Regions from separate parts of the Alteromonas sp. W12 genome, predicted to be linked through region 1. Evidence: predicted binding sites of a transcription regulator. Region 1 holds the regulator's gene; each other region holds the start of a gene.
What was found. Region 1 encodes FNR, which switches genes on or off when oxygen is low (the NO sensors DNR and NnrR bind a similar motif). Its sites were predicted from a motif close to TTGATCTAGATCAA; they were not measured.
Positions count from the first base shown of each region.

Region 2: the regulator FNR is predicted to act here: its motif matches at 1,732-1,745, upstream of AWH61_RS11405 (OmpW family outer membrane protein).
Region 3: the regulator FNR is predicted to act here: its motif matches at 2,034-2,047, upstream of AWH61_RS14280 (PRC-barrel domain-containing protein).

Region 1 covers NZ_LQXH01000014.1:15,448-18,726, forward strand. The annotation lists gene AWH61_RS19330 (heavy metal translocating P-type ATPase) at 1-555, shown strand, start outside; gene ccoS (cbb3-type cytochrome oxidase assembly protein CcoS) at 557-787, shown strand; gene AWH61_RS19340 (sulfite exporter TauE/SafE family protein) at 774-1,433, shown strand; gene fnr (fumarate/nitrate reduction transcriptional regulator Fnr) at 1,479-2,216, shown strand; gene uspE (universal stress protein UspE) at 2,461-3,279, shown strand, end outside.
Region 2 covers NZ_LQXH01000008.1:2,852-6,130, reverse strand. The annotation lists gene AWH61_RS11420 (DNA topoisomerase family protein) at 1-46, shown strand, start outside; gene tsaC (L-threonylcarbamoyladenylate synthase type 1 TsaC) at 91-696, shown strand; gene hemF (oxygen-dependent coproporphyrinogen oxidase) at 693-1,625, shown strand; gene AWH61_RS11405 (OmpW family outer membrane protein) at 1,859-2,539, shown strand; gene AWH61_RS11400 (group II truncated hemoglobin) at 2,664-3,095, opposite strand; gene aroE (shikimate dehydrogenase) at 3,094-3,279, shown strand, end outside.
Region 3 covers NZ_LQXH01000009.1:159,079-162,357, reverse strand. The annotation lists gene AWH61_RS14295 (LysR family transcriptional regulator) at 1-160, opposite strand, end outside; gene AWH61_RS14290 (rhodanese-like domain-containing protein) at 217-567, opposite strand; gene AWH61_RS14285 (ArsR/SmtB family transcription factor) at 752-1,063, shown strand; gene AWH61_RS14280 (PRC-barrel domain-containing protein) at 1,160-1,909, opposite strand; gene AWH61_RS14275 (MaoP family protein) at 2,102-2,458, opposite strand; gene AWH61_RS20160 (hypothetical protein) at 2,858-3,025, shown strand; gene AWH61_RS14270 (LysR family transcriptional regulator) at 3,152-3,279, shown strand, end outside.

The DNA of each region.
Region 1 (3,279 bases):
GGGCGTATTATGGCGGCGTATGAAGTAAAGGATTCACTAAGAGAAGATACGCAAGAAACTCTCGATATATTAGCTAAAAGCCATACCCTCGCCGTTTTAAGTGGTGATACACAGCAAAACGTTAATGCGCTTACCGCACCATTGCCAATTTCGACCGCTAAAGGTGGCCTAACACCTGAGCAAAAGTACGAAGCCGTTCAAGCTATGCAGCAATCTGGCGCGAAAGTGATGATGATGGGTGACGGTATTAACGACGCTCCAGTTCTTGCCAGCGCTGATGTGGCAATTGCAGTGGGTAATGCCACAGACGTGGCTAAAACTGCCGCCGACGTGATACTGCTTGGCGATCAGCTGCTTTCTGTACCAGAACTTATTCGAACTGCGCACCAAGTGAAGCAAAAAATAAGGCAAAATATTGGCTGGTCGGTAGGTTACAACGTTTTGATCTTACCTTTCGCCGTATCAGGCCTACTTTCACCGTGGATGGCTGTTGTTGGTATGTCGTTAAGCAGTATCATTGTGGTCACAAACTCAACGCGACTTTTGAGCAAATAGCATGAGTATTATTTACGTATTAATTCCAATCGCCATCATCATTGTTGCCGTCGCTATCGTGATATTCTTTTGGGCGGTGAAAACCAATCAATTTGAAGATTTGGATCGCCAAGGGTATAGCATACTGTTTGACGATGATCTTCCGCCAGAAGAAAAAAAGCTAGCTGAGCAACGCAAGCAACTTCAAGACAGTAAAGTAGACAAAAGCCAAGCGCCACATGGAAGGGATTAACTACTTCTCTGCCTTTCTTATCGGCTTAGCCGGTGGAGTTCACTGTGTGGGAATGTGCGGTGGAATTGTCGCTGCGCTAAGGATGGTATCGCCTAAAGGCGCTTCAGCACTACCCTATACCCTTGCCTATAACATGGGACGTATAGTGAGCTACACCATCGCCGGAGCAATAACCGGGGCACTTGGAAAAATTGCAGCAGATTATATACCTCTTGCCAACTATGCCCTTTCCCTACTTAGCGGAATCATGTTGCTTCTACTGGCGTGTTATTTGGGTAAGTGGTGGACTGGCTTAACAGTGCTGGAAAATGCGGGTAAAGGCCTATTTTCCAAAGTCCAGCCGCTTTCAAAACGCTTTTTGCCATTTAAGACCCCTTTAAGTGCGTTGCCTTATGGTTTTATTTGGGGTTGGCTTCCTTGCGGTTTGGTGTATTCCACACTTACCTGGTCTCTCGCGGCGGGTAACGCGCTAGAAGGCGCTGCTATTATGTTCTTCTTCGGTTTGGGTACATTACCCACCTTGCTCGCTGCAAGCGCTGGTAGCCAATATATTGTTCGAAGTTTTCAACATAACCATTTTAGACAAATTATTGCGGTAATAATGGCAATATATGCAGCTTATCTTATTCATGGCGCAATCGTTTAAAAATGGGTGTATTATTGTCGGGTATTCTTTTAGAGAGCGTGCATTATGAGCAAAGGAAGCCAATTTTCTATTCACTGTCAAAACTGTAGTTTCAGTCACCTGTGTTTACCGGTGGCGTTAAACAAAACAGAAATCGAGTCTCTTGACGATATTATTGAACGCAAGAAGCCGCTTCATAAAGGTGACACGCTGATTCAAACTGGTGATAAATTCCGTTCTCTATTTGCAGTGAGAACCGGTTCATTCAAATCATTTGTGACTAATACCGAAGGTGAAGAACAGATTACCGGCTTCCACTTTCCTGGTGACATTATCGGTTTCGATGCATTAAGAGAGAACAAACACCAAAGCTATACCTCTGCGTTAGAAACTGCCATGGTGTGTGAACTTCCCTACGAGACCCTCGACGAAATGTCAGTGCAATTTCCAAAACTGCGCCACCAAATCATGAGCTTCATGAGTGCTGAAATAAAACAAGATCACGACATGATCATGCTTTTAAACAAGCGAACTGCAGAAGAGCGCTTACTGTATTTCATCTCACACCTGTCGCAACGCTTTGAAGAGCGTGGCTTTTCCCATAGAGAATTCCACTTAACCATGACGCGCAACGAAATTGGAAACTATTTAGGATTAACGATTGAAACGATTAGTCGTCTGTTAAGCCGTTTTCAAAAAGACAACATCATAAAAGTAGACGGCAAGCTTATTACTATTTTGGATTTCGATAGGCTAAACACCAAACTAGCGGCGCTTAACGGCCCTAGCGTTGTCTGCGGTTAGCCGTTTTTAGGTGTTAAATAAGGCGCGCACTAAGCGCGCTTTTTTGTGACCAGTGTTAGCCACCTATCTACCCTTTCAGCGCCACGCCGGTTGCTCCATATTCAATTCGGTAGCTTCACTCATGGTCGCCTCGTAAAATTCTTGATCTAAAACAACTTACGTTTTTCCCAATGTCGTTTATAGTTAGTATTAGAAAACTTCGATTTCGACAGCCACTACTAAGTTTCGTAGTTAGGGGGACGTTATGATTGAGTGTAAACGAATTCTGGCCGTGGTAGATGCCGAGCGCGATAACCAACCTGCACTAAGCCGTGCTTATGAACTCGCTTCAAAAACAGGTGCTTCAGTTACCGCCATGATGGTGGTATACGACTTATCTTATGATATGACGACCATGCTTAGCCCGGATGAGCGCGAGTCAATGCGCGATGCAGTTACAAAGGAGCATGCAAAATGGCTTGCCACCCACTTAAGAGAACAAGGATTCACTGAAACTGATATCGTTGTAGAATGGAATAATCGTGCGTATGAGTCGATTATTTACTACACCCTAAACAATCAGATAGATTTAGTGGTAAAGGCAACCAAAAAGCACGACGATCTTGCTTCTGTTATTTTCACCCCCACCGACTGGCATTTAATGCGTAAATGCCCTCGCCCAGTATTGCTCGTTAAAGAGCACGACTGGCCAGAAGGAGGAGAGATTATTGCTGCAGTAAACGTAGGCAGTGAAGACGATGAGCATGCCGCACTTAACGATAAGCTCACCCTCATTGCTAACGACTACGCCTCTTTATTGAAAGGGAGCGTAAATTTGGTCAACAGTTACCCTTCTACACCACTTAATATCGCCATAGAAGTGCCTGAGTTCGACCCCGATACCTATCACGACGCGGTAAAAAATCATCATTTAAAGGAAATGCGTAGTCACGCGTTAAAGTACGGTATTCCTGACAACAAATGTGTAGTAAGAGAAGGCCTTCCGGAAAAAGTTATCCCGCAAGTGGCAAAAACACTGGATGCAGAGCTGGTTGTTATTGGTACCGTTGGCCGTGTGGGCATT
Region 2 (3,279 bases), on a different contig from region 1:
GGGGCAGTTACAGTGTCCTCAGCCTAGTTGTGGCTTTAAAAAGTAATTATACGAACAACTAAAGAAGAACTATACGTAGAGATTAAAACCATGTCTGATATCCAAAATGGGAACGTAAACACGTTTACCCCCGTTGAGGCTAACTCACCTGAAGTAGACCCTGTTGTTGCCGCATTCCAAGCTGGCAGTTTAATCGTTTATCCAACCGAAGCGGTAATGGGCATCGGATGTGACCCCGACAATGAAGCCGCTGTAAATGCGCTGTTAGAGATAAAACAGCGACCGGTAGAAAAGGGCGTGATATTGATTGCAGCAAACTACAGTCAGCTACTGCCTTATGTTAACGACAACGCCATTCGCCCTGACAGACGCACCGATATTTTTTCGAGCTGGCCAGGCCCTAATACTTGGCTATTACCTAAGTCGTCATCTGCGCCAGTTTGGTTAACCGGCAAGCATAGTAAAATAGCGGTGCGCGTAACTAATCACCCTGTAGTAGTGGAATTGTGCAACAAGTTAGGTAAACCGTTAGTTTCTACAAGCGCTAACCTGACCGGCCAACCGCCTGCCACCACCACTGAAGAAGCAAAAGCCGTATTCGCTGATTCCGTTTTTTATGTAGAAGGGGAAGTAGGCGGTGCAACTAAACCCAGTACCATTCGCGATGGTGACACAGCAGAGGTAATAAGAGCATGACATCAGCAGAATTACTGGACGGTAAAAATGCCGCTGAAGTAATAGAACAAGTAAAAAGCTATTTACTAGGGCTGCAAGACACCATTTGCCAAACCCTTGAACTTGCCGATGGTAAGGGCCAGTTTGTTGAAGACAGCTGGCAGCGAGAAGAGGGTGGCGGTGGCCGCTCTCGAGTACTAAAAAATGGTGCGGTGATTGAACAAGGCGGCGTTAACTTTTCCCATGTGTTTGGCAGTCAAATGCCGGCATCAGCAACGGCTAATCGGCCTGAATTAGCAGGAAGAAACTTTCAGGCTATGGGTGTATCACTCGTTATTCATCCACATAACCCGTATATCCCCACGTCACACGCTAATGTTCGCTTTTTCATTGCAGAAAAAGAGGGCGAAGCACCTATCTGGTGGTTTGGCGGCGGCTTCGACTTGACGCCATTTTATCCGTTTAAAGATGACGTTGTACACTGGCATGATACCGCTAAAAAATTATGTAAGCCGTTTGGCGATGATGTCTACCCTAAGTATAAAAAGTGGTGCGACGACTACTTTTACTTAAAGCATCGCAATGAAACCCGCGGAGTGGGCGGTTTATTCTTCGACGACCTGAATGAATGGGGCTTTGAACAGTCATTTGCATTTATGCAGGCTGTTGGTAATGGCTTCATCGATGCTTACGTTCCTATTGTTGAGCGCCGTAAGCAAACCGATTTCGGCGAAAGAGAGCGTGATTTCCAACTTTATCGCCGGGGCCGCTACGTTGAGTTTAACCTTGTATTCGACCGAGGCACTTTATTTGGACTGCAAACCGGCGGGCGCACCGAATCTATCTTAATGTCGATGCCGCCGCTAGCGCGCTGGGAGTATTGTTATACACCTGCACCGGGTAGCGCCGAAGCCAAGCTGACAGACTGGTTAAAACCTACTGATTGGTGATTAATTATTAAATAAGGCTGCGCTTAAATCCTTAAGCGGACCGCCGATAGCAGCTTTCACCTTTAATGACTAAAAAACGCCGCATTAACGTTAATGCGGCGTTTTTTTGATCTATATCAAGGTCGAATATCTTCAGTGTTTCAGTGAGTTATCAAGCTTGCGCTGGATCAATGTTTCTCATAACTACAGGCGTAAAGTAGCCCTATCTTAGTTAACCACAAATGAGACATATCATGCGCAAACACTTTTTATCTGCATCTGCACTTTGCCTTACTCTTGCTGCACTCTCACCTTTAGCTAGCGCTCACCAGCAGGGCGACTGGATTGTTCGTGGCGGTCTTACTACCGTTGCTCCTGACGAATCTACCTCTAACATCGTCGCGGGTGGAACTGATCTTGGCGTGGCCCTTAATATCGATAACGATACTCAGCTAGGTTTAAATGTAGCGTACTTTATTACTGACAACATTAATATTGAGCTGCTTGCCGCAACGCCCTTTAAGCACGACGTTAATTTTTCTGTTGCTGATCCGTTAGGGACGGGTAATCAGCTTGGTGAAGTCACGCATCTTCCTCCTACGCTTACCGCAAACTACTATTTTAATGATGCCAGCTCTGCGTTTCAGCCGTACATTGGTGCAGGTATCAACTATACCTTTATATTTGATGAAGAGTTTACAGGTGCGAATGAAACAGCTGGCTTAAGCGACCTTTCGCTTGATAATTCATTTGGCTTGTCAGCACAGGTGGGAATGGATTACCAAATTGATACCAAATGGCATGTCAATGCATCGGTTCGATTCATTGATATAGATACCGAAGCAACCTTTAAAGTGGGTGATGCTGCTGGAAAGGTAAGTGATATTGAAATAGATCCTTGGGTGTATACCTTATCGGTGGGTTACACATTCTAATTATTAGTCTCACGCCTTATTAACTATTAGGCTTTCACAATTGCACTACTTTATGCGCCATAAAGAGCGTAGACAGTAACAGGGGAGTTGCGCGTTAAAAGGTTAACCCTTTCAACGCGCTTTTTTATTTCGTATTCACCATGTGATTGGCGAGTTGATCAAGTGCGTCTATCAACTGTTGAGCTAAGGCGATATCTTCAACCGTTTTAAACATGGCTTTTCGCATACAATACATCCACTGAGCTTTTAACTCTGGTGTTACGGTATAAGGTAGGTGGCGTGCACGCAGACGCGGGTGGCCATACTGCTGCTGATAATCATCAGGACCACCAAGCCATAAACTTAAATAGAGAAAGAACACGTGGCGAATTCTGTCTAATGGCTGGGGGTGAATAGCTAGCAGTTCATTGGCGAGTGGATCGGTTTCCATTATGTCGTAAAACGTATTTGCTAATTCCCGTACTTTCTCCTCTCCACCTATACGTTCATATGGTGTACTCTGCGAAGCACGATTATCGCTTTTCTTCTTTATATTAAATAAGTCTCGTATTCCCATGAAAAAATTCGCTGTATTCGGAAATCCTATTGCACAGAGTTTATCACCAACTATCCATCAAATGTTTGCTGAACAAGTGGGAGAAAAGATTTCTTATGAAAAGATACTTGCGCCAGTGGATGGTTTTGTAGATGCCGCCAACGCGTTTTTAGCTCAGGAAGGCGCGGTAGGTTGTAACGTCACC
Region 3 (3,279 bases), on a different contig from region 1:
TATTCTCAAACAACGACACACCAATAGCGTTTTCAAGCTTTTGAACCGCGTGGTGAACGCTCGATTGACTTTTGTGAACTTCAGCAGCAGCTTGATTAAAGCCGCCTGCATCGACGACGGCTTTGAACATTCGCCATTGTTCTAACGTAGATTTCAGCATACAGCGCCTTAAAACTCTTAATTAACGATACTTATAGCATACACGTGGTTAAGAAGTCATTTTCGGTTTGCTTGGTTTATCGTGGGTACAGGGCATGTCACCACCGAAACGTTCTCATAGCCCATTTTTATAAGTTGCTCTGCTGCTAGTTTTGCTCGAATGCCCGATGCACAGTGAATATAAAGTGGCGCTGAAGCATCTTTAAACTGTTCCAGTGCCTTCATTTCGAGCACGCCGCGTGGTATGTGAAGCGCAGAAGGTACGGGCTGATTGGCGACTTCGGCACTCTCCCGTACATCAATCAGTATACCGCTATTGTTTCGGCACTCACTGGCCGCTTGCTCCGCAGATACAGTGCGTAAGTTATCGTCTATGTTTTCTATCCGAGTCTTCATGTCTATAAGCATACTTTTCCTTTTTGCCTAAACTTGGTTAAAATAAGTAAAATCTAATATATTGATGTCAGCGTAATAAAACAATGTAAAATACAGGGATTCGTCGCATAAATTGGCAGGTCGGCAAAATGTCTTATACTTTAGTATAGTAAATGGCTAAATTGGTGCCGAAATACTTTACAGATAGAGAGTGCTTATGTCCGAGGATATGGTAATAGGTTCAGATGATATAATGGAACACGCTGCGGAAGCCGAGATCTTCCTAAAGCAATTCGCGAATAAAACACGCCTTATGGTGCTTTGTTCGTTGCTGAAAGAGGAAAAATCGGTAACCGAACTTCTCGAAGTTGTTAGCGTCTCGCAGCCAGTGATTTCTCAGCATCTTGCTTTATTGCGAGAATCAAAGATGGTGGCCACAAGAAGGGAAGGTCAAACTATTTACTACCGCTTAGCAGACGAGCGCGTCAAGCGTTTGATTGCTTTGATGTACGAATTTTTTTGCGAGTAATCTTCTTTTTGTATCCTAAGCTACAATGTCCGCCTTCAACAACGGACATTGTAAAGTTCCTAACTAAAAATCGCCAACAGTGACATTCTTCGGTTATTAATTTCCGTTTTTATTCAATTGCTCGCAAAGCATAGGCACATAGCCTTCTTCAGATATTTTTTCACTTTCCACTTCAGGTCTATCAACCAATTCGTCGTGACTTAAATTGACTACTACGCTGTGCGCCGCCCAGTCGATACTTTCAATATCGCTAGGTAGAAGTGCGAGATGTTTGCCACCCGGAAGCCAGTTGTTGGTATCTACCACTAGCATGATTATCTTCCAGCTCTCGGTGTCAATGACGAAGTTACTGATGTGGCCAACGTTATCAGTGGTTGTAGCAACTTCATATCCACCAACTTCGCCCACTGCTCTTAGGTGGTTGGTGCTCTTTTTCGGGTTTTCAGTTTCAGACTCTTCAGCGCGCTGTAATTCGACCAGTTCATTTGGATGTGCGAACTCCCCCCAAGCTCCTGGTCCAATCCAATAGTATCCGTAACCAAAATATTTGAAGAGATTTTCTTCGTATTCACGTGACACAGGCTTATGTTCGTCAATAGAGGGGCTGTTTTTTAATGTATCAACTGTCATATTGATATGAACAGACTCACTATCTTCATCTAACTGTTTGACAGATATAGGTGATATCACCACTTTACGGCTAAGCGGTAGCCAAGTATTGGTATCTGCGACCAAGTAGCGAACAGTGAAGGTTTCGTCATCGAAAAGGATATCGCGGATGCCGCCCACTTTGTCATCAAGGGCATGTATAGAAAAGTGAGTAAGCTGTTTTGAACTAATGATCATCGTTGCGCCTCCTTTGCATGGGCTCGTTTTTCAGAATGAAATGCACAATTCACTGCACATCACTCTGTATTACTACTAAGTGTAGACAGTCCTTAATGTTTCTTCATTTTGTTCTTGTCTGAAGTTGATTGAGATCATTTGTTCAATAACAAAAAAGCTCGCCGGAGCGAGCTTTTTAGTAATGCTGTAGCATTATGCTACATCGAATTCTTCATCAGAGTAGTCTTCATCATAGTCTGATTGGTTACTCGCACTGCTGTGAAGGGTGTAGAAGTGCTTTTTGCCCCTTGCTAATCTGACGTATTTCGCCCAGGCTTTTTCTAGGTTATTGATAGCTTCAACTTTACCCGTAACGAATTCGACGAAGTGTCTCTCATCATCACTTTCAGGCGACAATTCGCCACTTTCAAGTCCTAGCAGTGTTTTGCCGTAGTGGGTTAGAAGATCGGCTTCAGTAATACTGAAGTCACCTGATTTACGAAAACCGTATGGAAACTTCTGACGGTCAATATAAGGTTTTGCAGATTGTCGAATAGCTAAACTTTTCATGTTGTACCCAACGTAATGTTTTGTTCAGCGCACTTTTAAGATAATTAAAAACGAAGATAAAACAAAAGATTTTTCTCTTATCAATAAAAAATTTTTAACGGTATAAAATCTAACACTAAATTTTAGATTACGTTTGAAAAGTATACAGAAAGTGCGAGGGAATAACCTCAAGCGTGATATGTCTAAGTTTTTGAAATTAAAGTGAAATGTAAGTTTTTATTTATTGGCCCTGCAATGGGCGTCGCTATTAGACGAGCGTAAATGAGTTGGAGGTTAAAAGTCTATGAAAATCACTGATGGGAATAATCAAAAATTCTTGTCGCTACGATGATTAAAATTCGTTTTCTATTTTGTCGCTTAAGATAATAATTGAGGTGTGTTAACAACCCAGAGAAGTCAATGAGTAAAGACTATCGTTACCAGCGTGATGAATGGGACTCGGTAGAAGAGGAAGATTTTCACGCTAAAAAGCCAAATCCCAAACGTCAAAGTACTGTAAAGGAAAAGCAGAAGCGTGACCTGCAACGCCGTGACAAACAGCGTCGCCTGCACCAAGAAGAGTATTAATTCAGCGAGTTGGTGAAATTTTAATAAAGCGTACCGTTTATAGCGGTGCGCTTCTGTGCTTTTGTGTTTACTTGCCGTATTATCTGTGTCAATTTAGACCCACTTTGATTCGGTTGTACAATAAGCATGGATATACGCTTTCTCACCACCTTTATAGAGGTGGCAAAAACTCGTCACTTTGGTAAAGCGGCTGAAAACCTTTACCTTACTCAATCTGCAGTCAGTGCGCGCATAAAGCTACTTGAAGAGTATTT